4 regions of the Streptomyces sp. NPDC101776 genome follow, and region 1 is predicted to be linked to each of the others. Evidence: riboswitches for the same ligand, from Rfam matches in the RefSeq annotation. Region 1 holds a riboswitch; each other region holds the start of a gene.
What was found. Region 1 has a riboswitch for cyclic di-AMP ahead of ACIRRY_RS02870 (peptidoglycan DD-metalloendopeptidase family protein). Riboswitches for the same ligand answer to the same signal wherever they lie in the genome.
Positions count from the first base shown of each region.

Region 2: linked by a shared signal. The riboswitch ahead of ACIRRY_RS24480 (NlpC/P60 family protein) and the one ahead of ACIRRY_RS02870 (peptidoglycan DD-metalloendopeptidase family protein) in region 1 are both predicted to bind cyclic di-AMP.
Region 3: linked by a shared signal. The riboswitch ahead of ACIRRY_RS31860 (M23 family metallopeptidase) and the one ahead of ACIRRY_RS02870 (peptidoglycan DD-metalloendopeptidase family protein) in region 1 are both predicted to bind cyclic di-AMP.
Region 4: linked by a shared signal. The riboswitch ahead of ACIRRY_RS25690 (transglycosylase SLT domain-containing protein) and the one ahead of ACIRRY_RS02870 (peptidoglycan DD-metalloendopeptidase family protein) in region 1 are both predicted to bind cyclic di-AMP.

Region 1 is NZ_JBIWMV010000001.1:658,571-663,123, reverse strand. Features, by position in the region: gene ACIRRY_RS02885 (Glu/Leu/Phe/Val dehydrogenase dimerization domain-containing protein) at 1-4, shown strand, start outside; gene ACIRRY_RS02880 (TetR/AcrR family transcriptional regulator) at 70-663, shown strand; gene ACIRRY_RS02875 (SGNH/GDSL hydrolase family protein) at 950-1,735, opposite strand; gene ACIRRY_RS02870 (peptidoglycan DD-metalloendopeptidase family protein) at 1,927-2,868, opposite strand; cyclic di-AMP (ydaO/yuaA leader) riboswitch at 2,873-3,031, opposite strand; gene ACIRRY_RS02865 (alpha-galactosidase) at 3,337-4,553, opposite strand, start outside.
Region 2 is NZ_JBIWMV010000007.1:389,297-393,849, forward strand. Features, by position in the region: gene ACIRRY_RS24475 (hypothetical protein) at 1-241, opposite strand, end outside; gene ACIRRY_RS24480 (NlpC/P60 family protein) at 444-2,105, opposite strand; cyclic di-AMP (ydaO/yuaA leader) riboswitch at 2,114-2,286, opposite strand; gene ACIRRY_RS24485 (DUF1996 domain-containing protein) at 2,633-4,553, shown strand, end outside.
Region 3 is NZ_JBIWMV010000012.1:175,759-180,311, reverse strand. Features, by position in the region: gene ACIRRY_RS31870 (M16 family metallopeptidase) at 1-721, shown strand, start outside; gene ACIRRY_RS31865 (M16 family metallopeptidase) at 718-2,106, shown strand; cyclic di-AMP (ydaO/yuaA leader) riboswitch at 2,308-2,465, shown strand; gene ACIRRY_RS31860 (M23 family metallopeptidase) at 2,479-3,234, shown strand; gene ACIRRY_RS31855 (GntR family transcriptional regulator) at 3,423-4,118, shown strand; gene ACIRRY_RS31850 (HPr family phosphocarrier protein) at 4,280-4,553, opposite strand, start outside.
Region 4 is NZ_JBIWMV010000008.1:227,802-232,354, reverse strand. Features, by position in the region: gene ACIRRY_RS25700 (LacI family DNA-binding transcriptional regulator) at 1-363, shown strand, start outside; gene ACIRRY_RS25695 (HAD family hydrolase) at 470-1,288, shown strand; gene ACIRRY_RS25690 (transglycosylase SLT domain-containing protein) at 1,285-1,752, opposite strand; cyclic di-AMP (ydaO/yuaA leader) riboswitch at 1,758-1,959, opposite strand; gene ACIRRY_RS25685 (CocE/NonD family hydrolase) at 2,191-4,185, opposite strand; partial or broken gene ACIRRY_RS25680 (peptide MFS transporter) at 4,214-4,553, opposite strand, start outside.

The DNA of each region.
Region 1 (4,553 bases):
GTGAGGCACCGGGCAACACCTTCGTGGACCACGGAATAGGGTGATCACGTGGCGAGAGTGCGGTTGGGCGTGGCGGAGCGGCGTGCGGAGTTGCTGCGGGCCGCCGTCGAGCAGATCGAGGCGCGGGGTGTGGCGGCGGTCAGGATCGCCGACGTGGCCTCGGCGCTCGGGGTGAGCAACGCGCTGGTGCTCTATCACTTCTCGACCAAGGAGAAACTGGTCGCCGCCGCGTTCACCTTCGCCGCGGAGGACGATCTCGCGCATCTGCGCAAGCTGCTCGGCCGCCGTACGACCGCGCTGCGCCGGCTGCGGGCGGCGGTGCGCTGGTACGCGCCGACCGGGCAGGCCAAGGGCTGGCGGCTGTGGATCGAGGGCTGGGCGGCGGCGCTGCGTGAGCCCGCCCTCCTGGACGTCACCCGGGATCTCGACCGGCAGTGGAAGCGGGCGCTCGCGGAGGTCGTCGCCGAGGGGGTGACCGCGGGCGAGTTCCACTGCCCGGACCCGGCCACCACCGCCCTGCGCCTCACGGCGCTCCTCGACGGACTCGCCGTACAGATGACGGCGTACGCGGGAGCGGTGTCGCGGGCGCGGGCCCTGGAGTGGGTCGACGAGGCCCTGGCCCGCGAACTGGGCCTGGACCGGGCCGCGTTGACGGCGTCCTGAGCCGTCCCTCCGTAGGCACTCGGTTCAGTTCGCAGACCGTGGTACCCGTGACGGCGAGGTCGTGGACCTCGGCGCGGGGCTACGCTGCGGGCACGCGGACAGGCGCGGGCACGCGAAGGAGGTTTTTCCGGCAGCCGGGGACAGGGGGACGGTTCGGGGACATGTCACCACCCCGGCCCACCCATAGCCGTTCACCGCTCCCGCGCGGTCACCTCACCGGCCCCCCGGTTCCGCGGCCGCACCCGCCACCCCGCGGGCCCTTCACCCGGCGGAGCCTCACGCCCCGTCAAGCCACCCAGTCGATCCGCATCTTGATGTCGTCCGGCGACAACGCGCCCTTCGCCTCCGCATGGTCCCCGGAGGACTCGCCCCGCAGCCGGCGGCCGATCCACGGCACCAGGTACTCGCGTGCCCAGTGGACGTCGTCGCGCCGGATGTCGAGCGTGCCGCGCGGGGGCAGCGGCGGCCAGGGCTGGTCCGGGTCGGCCGGGATCTCGACACCGAGGACCTGGCCGGCGCGGAGCGCCACGCGCGTGTGCCCCTCGGGAGAGAGGTGGAGCCGGTCGCCGTCCCAGGCCCGCCGGTCCTGGACCGTCTTCAGGGACCACAGGTCGAGCACCGGACAGCCGTAGCGGTCGGCGATGGCCCGCACATGTCCGTTGTAGGTGGCGATCTTGCCGCGAAGGTGCTTGAGCACGGGCACGTTGCGGGTGTCGAAGCCGGTCGTCACCATGACGGTGCCGACGGCGGCGGTGAGGTCGGCGACCGCGCGCTCGAAGCGCTCGGCGACCTCGTCGGGGTCGGTGCCCGGACGGATGATGTCGTTGCCGCCCGCGGCCAGGGAGACCAGGTCGGGGGCGATCTCCTTGGCCCGGGTGAGCTGGTCGGCCACGATCTGGTCGAGCAGCTTCCCGCGCACCGCGAGGTTGGTGTACTCGAAGTCGCCCTCGGGCCGCCGGTCCGCGAGCAGTACCGCGAACCGGTCGGCCCAGCCGACCATCGCCCCGTCGGGCCCAGGATCGCCGACGCCCTCGGTGAAGCTGTCCCCCACCGCCACGTACGACCCGATCACTGATCTGTTGTCACTCTTCGAATCGTTAGCCACGGCAACCATAATTCACCCTGGAGTGTGACCTACGCGATCGTAATATGGGGTTGACGGGCGGTGAGATAAGCCACTTGTAAAGTGTTGTCCAAAGTCGGAATAAGCCCCTGATCAGGGGCGTTCACGCCGGGAACTGCCCTGACCGGGGTTCCGAGAGGTCAGCCGACGGTGACGCCGTGCGAGCGCAGGTAGGCGACCGGGTCCACGTCCGAGCCGTAGTACGGCGTCGTCCGGATCTCGAAGTGCAGGTGCGGGCCGGTCACGTTGCCGGTCGCGCCGGAGAGGCCGATCTGCTGGCCCTCGGTCACGGTCTGGCCGGCCGAGACGGACAGCTGCGACATGTGGGCGTACTGCGAGTACTCGCCGTCCGCGTGCCGGATCACGACCTCGTTGCCGTAGGCGCCGTCGTAGGCCGCCGAGACGACCGTGCCCGCGGCGACCGCCTTGATGGTGGTGCCGGTCGGGACGACGAAGTCGACACCGGTGTGGTAGCCGCTGGACCACATGCTGCCCGCGACGTGGTAGCCGGTGCCGATCGTGCCGCCGGTCACGGGGAGGGTGTAGCCGCTGGAGGTGCTCGTGCTGGTGCTGTCGTCGCTCTGGGTGGCGGTCGTCTTCTTCGACGAAGACGAAGAAGACGAACTGGAGGACGAACCGGACGACTTGGTCGTGCTCGTACCCGTGTCCGCGCCGGTGCCCGTGCTCGTGCCCGTCGCGGCCTTCTTGCCGAGGGAGAGCTTCAGGCCCGGGTGGATCAGCGACGGATCGCCGCCGATGGCCTCGCGGTTGTCCTGGTAGATCTTCTTCCAGCCGCCGGTGACGTCCTGCTCCTCGGCGATCTTCGCGAGCCAGTCGCCGGCCTTCACCGAGTACGTCTTGACGCCCTCGGTCTTGGCGGTCGCCGCCTTCTGCGTCACCGTCTTCTCAGTCGCCGGAACCGACTGAACGGCCTTTTCCGGAACGGAAGTCGTGGTGGCGGCATGAGCGCCGGTCGCCCCCATGAGCGGAAGGGCGAGTGCCGCGCCGCCCGTTCCGGCCACGGCTATCGAGCGGGAGAAACGCTGGGACTTCGGACGGCGGTGCTTACCCTTGGCGGGCATGACGAATTCCTCTCCGGCGCCTGCGGGGTGAGCTGTCGGGTGCGGGCTGGAGATGCCCGGCCGCGCGCTGGTCGCGGCTTAACCCCAAGCCCGTTCCGGAGACCGGAACAGGCGTCTTACCTGTGGGTCCCCCGCTCCTGCCGCATACGGGTGGGTGTGCGGAGTCCGGTCGGCGGCAGGATTGGGCGTCCGTCCGGATTGGTGGCGAACGTAAGCGAGGAAGACGCAAAGGGACAAGCAGGAGGTTCCACGGATATGCGTTCCTTGTGATCCCCTGTGGGAATTTACAGTCACCCTCCGTGAATTCCCACCGGACTCAACCCCTCAATTCCCCTGCAAAAGCACGCCAATTACGTGAACATGACGAACGACGTACGGTCACGAATATGACGCTGATCACGTGCGTTCCCCTCAGGTTCCTTTATTCCAGAGCGAGTTGGCACGAAGGCTGCAATTAGGACAGAAGGCTCAGATGCGACGCAGCCGGATAACCGTCGCATCGAGGTCACCGCGCAGCCCAGTACGCAGCCCGTGGTGCAACAGGACCGCACCCCTGTGGACTTCACCCGTTTCGAGGCATTCGTACGATGCTGTCGGGTCGAGCCCGCGCAGCCGGAGCGCCGACAGGGGCTCTCCGTAGTGCTGCGCCTGGAGGAGGGCGAGGACGACGGTCTCGTCGCCGCGCACGTACTGCACGGCGCTCAGTCCGCCGCTCGGCGCGCGCAGCCGGTGGAGGTCGCCGTGCTGCACGAGCGGCCGGATCTCCTTGTAGAGGTCGACCCAGCGGCGGGCCTCGGTGAGGTCCTCGTCGGTCCACTCCGAGAGGTCGCCACCCACACCGAGCACCCCGGCCATGGAACTCACGAACCGGAAACGCAGGCTGCTGACCCGGTCGTTGAGTTGAGTGTTCGGGCTGTCGGTGACCCAGGCGGCCATCACGCGCGCGGGGTGGATCTGGCTGAAGCCGTGCTGGATGGCGAGCCGGTCGAGCGGGTCGGTGTTGTCCGAGGTCCACACCTGGTCCGTACGGCTCATGATGCCGAGGTCGATCCGGCCGCCACCGCCCGAGCAGGACTCGAAGGCCACGCCCGGGTGAGCTTCCCGCAACCGGTCCAACAGGGCGTACAGGGCCCGCACATGGTCGACCCAGAGACGCTGCGGATAGGCGTCGCCGGGCCAGCCCGCGTCGGTGAAGCAGCGGTTGAAGTCCCACTTCACGTAGTCGATCGGGGCACTGGAGAGCAGCCCGTCGAGCTGCTCCCAGAGGTACTCCTGAACGTCCTCGCGGGCCAGGTTGAGGACGAGCTGATTGCGGAACTCCGTCCGCTTTCGTCCCGGTTGGAACTGCACCCAGTCGGGGTGCGCGCGGTACAGGTCGCTGTCCGGGTTGATCATCTCGGGCTCGACCCAGATGCCGAACTGCATGCCCAGCGCGTGCACACGGTCGGCGAGCGGCTTGAGACCCGCCGGGAAACGGTCCGGGTTGGGGGTCCAGTCACCGAGCCCGGCACGGTCGCTGGTGCGGGCGCCGAACCAGCCGTCGTCGACCACGAACAGCTCGACCCCGACCGCCGCCGCGCGCTGCGCGAGCGTCTCCTGCTGCTCCTCGGAGATGTCGAACTGGGTGGCCTCCCAGGAGTTGTAGAGCACCGGCCGGTCCTGGTCCGCGTCCGGGATGACGTACG
Region 2 (4,553 bases), on a different contig from region 1:
TGGCGTTCCACTCCGTCCAACGCAGCGATGTGAGGCGGCTGTTGCCGTCGCCGCACGCGAGCATGAAGTCGGTGGGGCGCACCTCGGGATGCCACAGACAGTCGACCAGCACGGGGTCCTGGAGCTGCCGGTGGGCGGTCGTCGGCGCGGTGGCCGGGGCCGCCGACGAAGTCGCGACGGCCGGCCCGAGCAGGGCGGCGGCACAGAGCGTGACGACGCCCACCATGGTGTGTTTGTACATGTCCGCTCCCGGCCGCCTGTTCGTCCTCGTCGCCCCGCACCCGCACCGGCGGTGGCCCGCCTGCCGGGGCGCGGTCGTCGTGTCTCTCCCGACGCTACGACCGTGCCCCAGGATGCACCACTCGTACGGGTCGACGACGCGGTTGGCCGGGAGTGTCCCGAGGTGTGCGGTCGGGGCCGGGAAATGCCCGGCCCCGACCGGATCAGGCGGGCCGTACGGCGCCCCTGATGGCGGCGGCACCCGCGTAGAAGATCGACTCCTCGCGTATCGGCGTGCCCGGGCTCGGCGCGTGGATCATCAGGCCGTTGCCGGTGTAGAGGCCGACGTGGTCGATGCTGTCGTAGAAGAAGATCAGATCGCCGGCGCGGATGTCCGTGAGCGGGACGAGCGTGCCCGCACCGGACTGTTCCTGGGCGGTGCGGGGGAGGAGGACTCCCGCGGCCTTCCAGGCGGCCTGGGTGAGGCTGGAGCAGTCGTAGGCGTCCGGTCCCGCGGCGCCCCACAGGCACGGCTTGCCGATCTGCGTACGGGCGAAGGCGAGCGCGGTGGCGGTCTTGCTGGTGCCGGCGTCCGGTGCGGCCGTGGTGGTCATCGGGCTCATGGCCGGGGCCGTGGGGAGGATGATCTCCGGTGCCATGGCCGGAACGACGGGCGGCGCGAGCTGGGGGGCGACGGCCGGGGCCGCTGCGAAGGAGACCTCGGGGGCCGGTGCGGGCGGCTGCCACTCCTGTTGCGGCGGGCGCCAGTCCGGTTCCGGCGTGGTATACCAGGCGGTCTGGCCGGCGGGCTGCTGGGGCACCATCGGAATCTGTCCGGTGGACCAGGTCTGCTGCTCGGTGACGGCGGGGAACTGGCCCGTGGACCAGGCCGGTTGCTCGGTCACCGCGGGGAACTGCCCGGTCGGCCAAGCCGGTTGCTCGGCCGCCACCGGGAACTGACCGGTGGACCAGGCTGGTTGCTCGGCCGCCACCGGGAACTGACCGGTGGACCAAGCCGGTTGCTCGGCCACCACGGGTATCTGCCCGGTCGACCACATCTGCTGCTCGGTCGCCATGGGGACCTGTCCGGTGGACCAGGTGGCCTCCGGGGTGGGCCAGGCCGTCTCCGGGGGCGGCCAAGTGGCGCCCGCCGGGGCGGAGTCGGTGCGCGGTGCGGCGATGTAGGGGAGCAGGTCCAGACTCGCGGTGAGCGGGTCGAAGACCGGCGCCGGGGCGGCCACGGGGGCGAACTGCTGTGGCGCCACGACGGGCGTGGGCGGCACCTCGATGGCCGGCACGGGCGGCAGGTCGAGAACGGTCGCCTGAGGCATCTGAGGCATCTGGACCTGAGCCAGCTGCGGCTGCTGCGGTGCCTGCGGTACGGCGGGAGGCAGCGCGGCGATCGGCCCTGCCGTCAACTCCGCCACAGGGGACGTGAGTTGCGGCGCGGCGAGCTCCGGTGCGGCTGTGGTCCCCGCGGTCAGTTCGGCCACGGCGCGGCCGGGCTGCGCTTCGAGTGCGCGGCCGGCGCCCTCGGCCTCGGGGCGTCGCTCGGACCGCTCGGGCCGGGACGCCGCCGGGCGGGCGGGAGTCCTGCCGGGCGGCAGGATCGCCGGTACGGTCGGGCCCACCTGAGCGCGGGCGCGGTCGAACAACTGCCGGGTGACGGCATCGATCGCGGGGTCGGAGGGACGCGGCGCACTGGGGCGGGACTCGACGCGCTTGCGCGGTTTCCCGGACATCGCACGCGTGGCGTTGTAGTTCCCGGTGGCCGTCTCGGCCCTGTCGTAAAGGGAGTTGATCCGCCGCTGGACTTCGTCACGGCTGGGTCGGTCTTCCACGGTGGGGCCACTGCCTCCGGTGCGCGTACCTCGTTCTGCCGGCATGGCAGACGTGCTCCTTCCGTATCGCGCCTACCGAGTTAGCTGTCGGGTTCGGGCGGCGATCACGGAAGGTTTGCCCTACGGCCCTTGTCCGGAAGGACAGTTGGGCCGATTCACCCCAAGTCGGTTGGGTCCCCGGCTCCGGTTGCCGCAAGCGACACACCGGACTCGGCGCAAGCCGCGCGGCCCGGCGCTGATCGCCGGAGTAGGTCGTACGGCCTGAGCGCCAACTTAGCCAACGTGTGTGCCTCGTGTGAAGGTTGAAGCGCGATATGTCCGATACGTTTTTGTGACCTTTACCTCCCTCAGGCACTTCACCTGGTGCGTCGAGGGTTCATGGGCCCGCCGGGTCGGATGATCCATATGAGGTCGCTATGAATTTTCGGGACGGTTGAACACATCGCGGTCCGGTTCCGTATTAGGTCGGGGGATTTCCATGCCGGGACGATCCGGGCCGACCGATACGTGTAGGAGCAACTTCCTTGGCACGCAACACGCGCAGACGCCCCACGGGCGCACGACGCGCGACGATGGCAGCAGTCGCCCTGATGCTGGGCGGCGGAGGACTGGTGGCGGCGAACGTCTACGCGTCGGCGTCCGAAGGCGGTTGGGGCGATGACTCGGTCCAGCAGGGCACTCCGGACGCGGCGTCGGACGGCGCGACGATCGACTGCCCGGACGTGGGCACCCAGTTGACGACGGTCCCCGACGAGGCCAAGACCGAGGTCGACAACCAACTCGCGCTTCTGGACCAGCAGATAACCGAGGCCTACCAGAAACTGAAGGACTCGACGGAGTCCATACGCCAGGACGCCTCCTTCGCCGACAACGCGATCATGAATCCGTTGAAGGAGAAGCGGGCCGCGACCCTCGGGCGGATCGGCGACGCCATCGCACGGGTCGGCGACCGCCCGGAGGGACTCGACGCGCTCGCCGGCTGCACGCTGATCGCCCCCACGAACGGTGACCAGAACGGCAGCGGCGACGACCAGGGCAGTGACGACCAGGGCGGCCAGGACCAAGGCGGCCAGGATCAGCAGGGCGACGGCCAGGGCCAGCAGCAGGGGAACCAGCAGTCCACCAACGGGCCCGTCGCCTCGGACTACGCGGACATCACCTCCGTACAGCCCAACGTGAACGCTCCGCAGGAACAGGCCAATGCCTCCCGCGGCACGTTCGTCACCGCCTGCGGGGTGAACGAGAACGGCCTGTTCAACTCCGACAACGTGATCGTCGCCCCCGGCGTCACCAACGGCGCCCACCACTTCCACGACTACATCGGCAACCAGTCCAACAACGCCTTCGCCAGCGACCAGGACTTGGCGAACGCCGACACGAGCTGTGAGAACCCGGGCGACAAGTCCACCTACTACTGGCCCGTGTTGCGCCTGCAGAACGGCAAGCAGGAGCAGGACGCCGACAAGCCCGGCGGTGGCACCGAGGGCAACTCCGGTCAGATCGTGACCGCGAAGGCGGCCACGCTGACCTTCGTCGGCAACCCGCAGAGCAAGGTCGTCGCGATGCCGCGCCTGCTACGCATCATCACCGGCGACGCCAAGGCCTTCGTGAACGGCCCCGCCAACGCCAACGCCTCCTGGAGCTGCACCGGGTTCGAGGATCGCCAGCTCAAGGACAAGTACCCGCTGTGCCCGGCGGGCAGTGACGTGGTGCGCACCTTCAAGTTCCAGAGCTGCTGGGACGGCCGCAACATCGACAGCGCCAACCACCGCACCCACGTGGCCTTCGAGGCCGCCGACGGCACCTGCCCGGCAGGCTTCGAGGCCATCCCGCAACTGGTGCAGCGGATCGTCTACGACGTCGACGCGCCGAGCCTCCAGGACGGCGGGAAGACGACCCCGCTGTTCGCGGTGGACTCCTTCCCCGAGCAGCAGCACAAGCCCGTCACGGACCACGGCGACTTCATCAACGTCTTCGACGAGGGCCTGATGAAGGACATGGTCAACTGCATCAACAACGGCGAGAAGTGCGGCGCCGGCACGGACAACGACCCGGGTTCGGGTGACGGTTCGGGCAACGGCGGCGGTTCGGGTGGCGGTTCTGGCGGCGGCCAGGGTGCGGGTGGCGGCTCGGGTGAGCCGACGGCGTCCCCGACGGCGACCGACACCGCTACGGCGGCGCCCACCGACACCGCGTCCGACGAGCCCGGCGGGAACGCCGGCAACGGCGGCGACGAGGGGAATGGCGGCAACGGAGGGAACGGCGGCAACGGGGGCAACTCCGGTGACCAGCCCTCCGCGGATCCCGCGACGAGCGCGCCGGACACCGGGGCCGACGACCCCGAGCCCACCGACACCCAGACCACCGACCCCGGTGATCTGACGACCGCCGTGTCGGTCCCCAAGGCCGACACGAAGACCGAAGGGTCCAAGTCGTCGGAGACGCAGGGGAGTTCGAACGACAACGCGGGCGGCCAGGTCGGCACCCCCGCGG
Region 3 (4,553 bases), on a different contig from region 1:
GAAGTACTTCGGGTCCATCGCGGCGCACGACGGCAAGCCCGCTCCCCGTGACGGCTCACTGCCCGACACGATGGGCGGCGAACTGCGCGAGGTCGTCGTCGAGGAGGTCCCGGCCCGCGCCCTGATGTGCGCCTACCGGCTCCCGGAGGACGGCACGCGCGCGTCCGACGCGGCCGACCTCGCTCTCACCATCCTGGGCGGCGGCGAGTCCTCGCTCCTCTACAACCGCCTGGTACGACGCGACCGTACGGCCGTGGCGGCCGGCTTCGGTCTGCTGCGGCTGGCCGGAGCGCCCTCCCTGGGGTGGCTGGACGTCAAGACGTCCGGTGACGTCGAGGTGCCGGTCATCGAGGCGGCCATCGACGAGGAGCTCGCCCGGTTCGCCGCGGAGGGCCCCACGGCCGAGGAAATGGAGCGCGCCCAGGCCCAGTTGGAGCGCGAGTGGCTGGACCGGCTGGGCACGGTCGCGGGCCGTGCGGACGAACTGTGCCGGTACGCCGTCCTGTTCGGCGACCCGCAGCTCGCCCTGACCGCCGTGCAGCGCGTCCTCGACGTGACGGCGGAGGAGGTCCAGGAGGCCGCCAAGGCCCGTCTGCGCCCCGACAACCGCGCGGTGCTCGTCTACGAGCCGATCGCGGACGAAGACGATGACGACGACGCAGCCGCCGCCGACGAAGCAGCGGCCGAGGCCACCGACGAGAACGAGGAGGCGGCCAAGTGACCGAGCTCGCCACGATGGAGTTCCACCCGCAGCCCCAGGCCGGCGAGGCCAGGCCCTGGGCCTTCCCGGCGCCCGAGCGCGGGACGCTCGGCAACGGCCTGACCGTGCTGCGCTGCCACCGCCCCGGCCAGCAGGTCGTCGCCGTAGAGGTGCTCCTGGACGCGCCCCTGGACGCTGAGCCTGCCGGCCTGGACGGTGTCGCCACGATCACCGCGCGTGCCTTCTCCGAGGGCACCGACAAGCACTCCGCCGAGGAGTTCGCCGCGGAGCTGGAGCGCTCCGGCGCCACCCTCGACGCGCACGCCGACCACCCCGGGCTGCGCCTGAGCCTGGAGGTCCCGGCCTCGCGCCTGGCCAAGGGGCTCGGTCTGCTGTCCGACGCCCTCAGGGCGCCCGCCTTCGCGGACAGCGAGGTCGAGCGGCTGGTCCGCAACCGCCTCGACGAGATCCCGCACGAGACGGCCAACCCGTCCCGCCGCGCGGCCAAGCAGCTCTCCAAGGAGCTGTTCCCGGCGACCTCGCGCATGTCGCGCCCGCGCCAGGGCACCGAGGAGACCGTCCAGAAGATCGACTCCGGAGCCGTACGCGCCTTCTACGAACGGCACGTCCGCCCCGCCACGGCCACCGCAGTGGTCGTCGGCGACCTCACCGGCATCGACCTGGACGCGCTGCTCGCGGACACCCTGGGCTCGTGGACGGGCTCCACCGCGCAGCCACGCCCCGTGCCGCCGGTGACCGCCGACGACACCGGGCGGGTCGTGATCGTGCACCGTCCCGGCGCCGTCCAGACGCAGCTGCTCATCGGCCGCGTCGGATCCGACCGGCACGACCGCGTGTGGCCCGCGCAGGTGCTCGGCACGTACTGCCTGGGCGGCACCCTCACCTCCCGCCTGGACCGTGTCCTGCGCGAGGAGAAGGGCTACACCTACGGTGTGCGGGCGTTCGGCCAGGTGCTGCGTTCGGCACCGGACGGCACGGGCGCGTCGATGCTCGCCATCAGCGGCTCCGTGGACACCCCGAACACCGGTCCCGCGCTCGACGACCTGTGGACGGTGCTCCGCAAGCTCGCCGAGGGCGGACTCACGGACGCCGAGCGGGACATCGCCGTACAGAACCTCGTCGGGGTGGCGCCGCTCAAGTACGAGACCGCCGCGGCCGTCGCGAGCACGCTGGCCGACCAGGTCGAGCAGCACCTGCCTGACGACTACCAGGCGACGCTCTACCAGCAACTCGCCGCGACCGGCACCGTGGAGGCCACCGCGGCGGTCGTGAACGCCTTCCCGGTGGACCGTCTGGTGACGATCCTCGTAGGCGACGCGGAGCAGATCAAGGAGCCCGTGGAGGCCCTCGGTATCGGCGAAGTGACCGTCGTTCCGGCGGAGTAGACGCGGTAGCTGCACACGCGCGTGGGGAGCCCTGGTGACTGAAGCGTCACCAGGGCTCCCTATTGTCCGAATTGGGGGAGAGGTTGCCTGTCTGCCCTGTGGCATGTGCAACAAAAACCGTGATCCGTTTGGGGATTGAAAGTGGCCCCCTTTAGCGTCAACCCGGCTGTCCGTCAGGCACCGCGCCGCACTCGTGGCACCGGACAGTCATCGCCGAGTCCCCGTACGGCGCGAGCCAGGGGAGCCGGGGACCCACGTCCCTGGGGTGAATCGGACGCCCGCGCACCGCGAGGGAGTCCGTAGGAGACCTTCCTGCTCCGAACCCGTCAGCTAACCCGGTAGGCGAGAAGGAAGGAAAGGACCAGCCACTTCATGGCGTTCACCCGCGCCACCGGGAAGCACCGTCGCCCGAGCCGGACCCACCGCACCACCGTTCGTGCCGCGAGTGTCGCGGCTCTCGCCACCTCCGGCGTCGTAGGCACCCTGGCCGCCGCCCCGGCGTTCGCCGCGGAGCCCGCCCCCGAACAGACCGGCCTCACCCCCGTCGTCGCCATCAACGACTCCGTGGCCGAGAAGATCGACGCCCAGGCCGCCGCACAGCGGGAGGCCGCCGCCGAGCAGCAGGCCAGGGAGACCGCCCGCGCCAAGGCCGCCGCACAGGCCAAGGCGGCCCGCGAGGCCGAGGTGCGCGCCGCCCGCGAGGCCGAGCGCAAGAGGCTCAACACCTTCGTCGCGCCGGTCGCCGGCTCCTATGTGTCCACCGGCTACAAGACCGGCGGCTCCCTGTGGTCCTCCGGTGCCCACACCGGCATCGACTTCCACGCCTCGACCGGCACCTCCGTGCACGCGGTGGGCTCCGGCACCGTCGTCGAGGCCGGCTGGGGAGGTTCGTACGGCAACGAGGTCGTGATCAAGATGGCCGACGGCATGTACACCATGTACGGCCACCTGTCGTCCATCGGTGTCTCGGTCGGCCAGACGGTCACCCCGGGCCAGCAGATCGGCCTCTCCGGGGCGACCGGCAACGTCACCGGACCGCACCTCCACTTCGAGGCCCGCACGACCGCCGAGTACGGCTCGGACGTCGACCCCGTCGCCTACCTCCGCAAGCACGGCGTGAACGTCTGACGACACGGCGCCGCACTTCCTGAAGCCCCAGCCCGCCCGGCCGGGGCTTTCGGCGTTTCCGGAGCCCACCTGTCCAAAAAATATCCATGGATTCCGGCCCGCCATCGGAAATTCCCGCTCATTGCAATAGAGTCACGGAACACACGTCAATCGTCGACGTTTCACGGGGATTAAGGCGGAGGTCGGACATGCGTATTCCGGCGCACTCGGTATGCACGGCGATCCGGGACGACATCGTCGCCGGTGTCTACGAGCGCGGCGGCAGGCTCACCGAGGAACTCCTCGCGCGCCGGTACGGCGTCTCGCGCGTCCCCGTGCGGGAGGCCCTGCGCACGCTGGAGGCCGAGGGGTTCGTCGTGACCCGGCGGCACGCGGGCGCGTGCGTCGCGGAACCGACCGAGCAGGAGGCCGCCGACCTGCTGGAGATGCGGATGCTGTTGGAGCCGCTCGGTGCCTCGCGGGCCGCCCAGCGGCGCACCGAGGCCCACCTGAAGGTGCTGCGCGGCCTCGTCAGGCTGGGCCAGGAGCGCGCCAGGCGGGGCAACAGCGAGGATCTGCGCTCCCTGGGCAGCTGGTTCCACGAGACGCTGGCACAGGCCTCCGGGAGCCCCGCGCTGACCTCGATGCTGACCCAGCTGCGGCACAAGATCGCCTGGATGTACGCGGTCGACGCACCGGCCAACCCCGTCGAGTCCTGGGCCGAGCACGGGGCCATCGTGGACGCGGTGGCGCGCGGCGACAGCGAGCGCGCGCGGGCGATCACCGCCCTGCACACCGAGCGGGCCGGCACCGCGCACCGGCTGCGATTTCCCGGCGGGGCGGGCGGCGCGGACCGTGTGAGGACTTCGCAACCTCCCGTAAACATGTCGGGTCTGCGGCATTAACACGGGCGCCGTATACAAAGAGAGGATAATTCGCGGGGGATTATTTCTGCTGCCCGCAAATGGAATTGCGAAGGGCTCGCCCGGTAATTCGGGCGAGCCCTTCGAGGTTGCGGCACATCGGTTTTGCGGCGAAATCACCGCAACCATCAATTGCGGGTTGTTCAGACAGTCTCGGGGAGTTCCTCGAGACCCTCCGCGACCAGTTTCGCCAGTCGGTCGAGGGCCGCGTCCGCGCCCTCGGCGTCCGACGCGAGGACGATCTCCTCGCCGCCCTGGGCGCCCAGGCCCAGCACCGCGAGCATGGAGGCCGCGTTGACGGGGTTGCCGTCGGCCTTGGCGATCGTCACGGGGATACCCGAGGCCGTGGTGGCCCGGACGAAGATGGAGGCGGGGCGGGCGTGAAGGCCCTCCGCCCAGCCGACGTTGACGCGGCGC
Region 4 (4,553 bases), on a different contig from region 1:
CCGCACGACCCGACCCTCGTCGTGGAGGGCGACTACCGCCGCACGGGAGGCGAGGAGGCGGCCCGCAGACTCCTCACGCAGGCCCCCGACATAGACGCGGTATTCGTGGCGTCGGACCTGATGGCCCTCGGAGTGGTCAACACCCTTCAACAATCCGGCCGTTCGGTCCCGGATGACATCGCTGTCGGAGGCTTCGACGACTCGGCGGCGGCGACCTCCATCACTCCGGCCCTCACGACCATGCGCCAGCCTTACGACCGCATCAGTGCGGAAATGGTGCGAATGCTCCTCGCGCAGATCGCCGGCGAGGACACGGCCGGCGTGATCCTGCCCACCGAACTGGTGATCCGGGAGTCGGCATAACCGCCGTAACTGTCAAAGCAACCGGAACACGGGTCGACGCATGTGAAGGCAGGAGCCGTCCGGTTCGTGTCGAGTCGGTGGGGCGTTCCATCCGTATTCTCTGATCATGGCCGCACCCCTCGCATATGCACTGATCGCCACCGACCTGGACGGAACGCTGCTGCGCGGCGACGACACACTCTCCGACCGGTCCCGCATCGCACTCGCGAGGGTGACAGCGGCCGGCGCCCGGCACCTCGTCGTCACCGGCCGGCCCGCCCCGAGGGTGCGACCGCTCCTCGAAGACCTCGGCAGCAGGGGGCTCGCGGTGTGCGGACAGGGCGCGCAGTTGTACGACGCCGGCGCGGACCGTCTGCTCTGGTCGGTCACCCTGGACCGGGAGTTGGCGGAGACCGCGCTCGGCAAGATCGAGGCGGAGGTGGGCCAGGTGTACGCGGCGGTCGACCAGGACGGAGTGGACGGCCTCACGCTCATCGAGCCCGGCTACTTGATGCCGCACCCCACGCTGCCCGCGGTGCGGGTGGGGAAGCGCGACGACTTGTGGTGCGAACCGATCAGCAAGGTGTTGCTCCGTCACCCGGCCCTGGAGGACGACGAGTTGGCGGCAACGGCCCGCTCGGTGGTCGGTTCCCTGGCCTCGGTCACCATGTCGGGCCCCGGCACCGTCGAACTCCAGCCACTGGGCATCACCAAGGCAACAGGCCTCGCCCTCGCCGCCCGCCACTTGGGCCTGACCCCCTCGGACACCATCGCCTTCGGCGACATGCCGAACGACATCCCGATGTTCGACTGGGCGGCCCATGGCGTGGCCATGGCCAACGCCCACCCCGAACTCAAGGCAGTGGCCGACGAGGTGACGAAGTCGAACGAGGACGACGGCATCGCCGTCGTCCTCGAAAGACTGCTGTTCGCCGCCGGTTTCTAGTAGGCGCCGTACACGTTGTCGATGGACCCGTACACCGCCGCCGCGTAGTTGCACGCAGCCGTGATGTTCGCGACCGGGTCATACGAATCGAACGAAGTCCCGGCCACGTGATACGCGTTGAACGTCGGGTCGATCACCTGGAGCAACCCCTTCGACGGCGTACCGGCCGCCGCATTGGAGTCCCAGTTGTTGATCGCGTACGGGTTGCCGGACGACTCACGGATCACGTTCCGGTAGATCCCGTTGTACGTCCCCGGAATCCCCTTCTGCGCCATGATCGCGAGGGACTCACGAATCCACCCGTCAAGGGTGTTGGAGTACCCGGCGGCGGTGGTCGTGGAGGTCGTGGCCGCCGAGGCGGTGGTCGCCCCGACGATCGGCAGGGCGATGATCGCGGCACCCGTACCGGCGACGGCCAGCGTGCGGAAGAGACGGGTGCGGCGGGACTGAGCGGATGCAGGCATGACGAGGTTCCTCTCCGTCGCCTGCGAGGTGAGCTGTCGGGTTCGGGCTGGGAGGTGCCCGGCCGCGCCCTCACGGACGTGACTTAACCCCAAGCCGTCCCGGTCGACATGACCGGTCCGGCGACTTACCTGGTTCCCCCGCTCCTGCCGTGCGAGATGTTCGTGACTGGGATATCGGGCGGCGGCAGGATTCGGCGTTCCACCCGACAGGCCGGGAAACTATGCGAGAGCACATGTCCGGAACAAGTGGCGGAATCACACCTCACCCCTATTGACCTTGGTCTGAGGCGTATGGGGCACTTGATCCTTTGCGCGAGCCAAGGGTCAACTGGCAATCGCCGCAAGGGGAAACGCGAACACACAGGAACACAGGTCACGCACAGAAACGCGTGACCCAACTCACGGGAGGATTAAGAACGGCAAATCGGGCATTCGGCCTCAACTGGCAGTTCTCGGAATCCTTTTCTCCCATGTGCGATGAAAGATCACTTCTTCACCCTCGGTGCAGATGACCTCATTGGAGCTAATAAAGTCCGTTTCGTCGCAAGTAATCTCGGACCGCGTCCGCACGGTCGTGTCCCATCCCAGCTCCGGCCGGTGCAGCCGGATCGACCAGTCGGACCGCGTACGCGCCGACAACGGGTCGTCCTCGTCGATCGTGTACGTCTCCAGCGCGTCCTCGGTGAACTCCAGGCCGTCCGGATACACGCGCGTGCCGCCGTACCGGGGGTCGACTTCCAGCCGCCACTCGCCCTTCGCCACATCCCGTACGACCAGACGCTCGGGGCGGGGCTCGTCCAGCGTGGCGGGGTAGTTGACCCCGAGCGGCGCCGCCTCCTCGGGTTCTTCGAAGCGAATCCCGGCCGTCAACTCCCGCTCCCGCACAGGCAGTTCCAGCGCGCTCCCCTCCGGGTCCAGCGTGAACCCCGCCGCCGACTCCGGCTGCGGCCAGATCCACGGCCAGTACGCCGACGACACCGCGAGCCGGATGCGATGCCCGGGCGGGAACGCGTGCCCGATGCCGTTCAGCTCGAAGGTCACGTCCTCCGTGGCACCCGGAGTCCACGGCACCGCCCGGTCCCGTCCGTGCCGCGCCGACAGGTTCAGCACACCCCGGGTGACCAGCGTCGAGGCGCCGTCCGGGGCTACGTCGCACAGCCGGGCGATCACCTGCCCGCGCTCCACCTCACTCGTCAGCCGCAGCCGTACCCTCGGCCGCCCCAGCACCCATGTCTCGGCCGGCACCTCGAACTCGAAGCACGCGGAGCGCGCGTCCTCGTCCCGCTGGTCCGGCGGCAGGTCGGCGTCGTTCCCGAAGGGGAAGAAACGGCCCGCGTCCACACCGGTGTGCATGGGGGAGCGGACGATCACGGGTGCGCCCCGGAGGCCGTACGTCGTCGTCTTCACGTTCGGCGAGGGCCACGCGGGCTCGCCGACCCAACGGCCCGGCAGGGTGTCGTAGACCGTGGCCGGGGGATGCGAGTCGCTGACGTAGGCGCGCAGCAGTGGGTCGGTGGTGACGCCCGTGTCCTTGGCCTTCAGCCAGTGGTCCCACCAGCGGAGGGTCTCCTGGAGGAAGCCGATCGCGGGGCCCGGCGGCAGGCCCCGGTCCGGGTACTGGTGGGACCACGGGCCGATCAGGCCGCGCACCCGGTCGGGCGGGAGGTGGTGGACGAGCCGTAGGACCGTGTCGCGGTACGGGTCGTGCCAGCCGCCGACCGTGAGGACGGCCGCCTGGATCGCGCCGTAGTCCTCGCAGACGCTGCCGTGCTTCCAGTAGTCGTCGCGGATCTGGTGGGCGAGCCAGGTGTGGATGAACGGGTCGATCTGTTCGAGGCGTTTGAGCCACAGGTCGCGCCAGACCAGGCCCGCGTACTCGGGGTCCGGCGGACGTGCGACGAAGGCGAGCATCGTGGCGGCCCAGGCGTGCAGGTCGACCGCGAGGGCCGAACCGCCCATGTAGTGGACGTCGTTGTCGTAGCGGTCGTCGGTCGAGCAGACCGTGACGATCGCCTTCAGGGGTTCCGGCGCGAGGGCCGCGATCTGGAGGGAGTTGAAGCCGCCCCAGGAGATGCCGAACATGCCCACCTTGCCGGTGCACCAGGGTTGCGCGGCAAGCCAGTTGACGACCTCGACGCCGTCGGCGAGTTCCTGGGCGTCGTACTCGTCGCCGGGTGCGCCCTCGCTGTTGCCGTGGCCGCGCACGTCGACGCGGACGGAGGCGTAGCCGTGGCCCGCGTACCAGGGGTGGCGCTGGGCGTCCCGGGGCGCGGTCCAGTCGGTCAGGCGGTACGGGAGGTATTCGAGGAGCGCGGGCACGGGCTCGTCCGTCAGCGGGCGCCACACGCGCGCGTAGAGGCGTGTTCCGTCCGCAAGGGGGATGCGGAGGTCCTCATGGGTCGTCTCGTGGGGGAAGGACGTACGGATGCGCATGAGCGTGCCCCCTGGGGTTGTGTGGGCTTCAGTGGACCGGGTGCATGGTGCGGCGCAGCCAGGGCGCGGCGGCCATCACCGCGAGGCCGGCGGCCACCGCGATCGCGCCGTTGACGCCGAAGTAGGCCGGCTTGGAGACGTCGTCGTAGAGCTTCACCGTCTGGGCCTGGATGCCGTTCGCGAGCGCGAGGGACAGGAACCAGAGGGACCCAGAGGGACATCGTCTGGCTGGAGAAGGCGGCCGGGGCGAGCTTGGTGGTGGCGGACATGCCGGAGGTCTCCAGGAGGATGTCGCCGAGGCCGAGCAGGAAGTACGAGCCGACGATCCACCAGGCCGACATGCGGTAGGCGTCGCCGCTGTGCCCGCT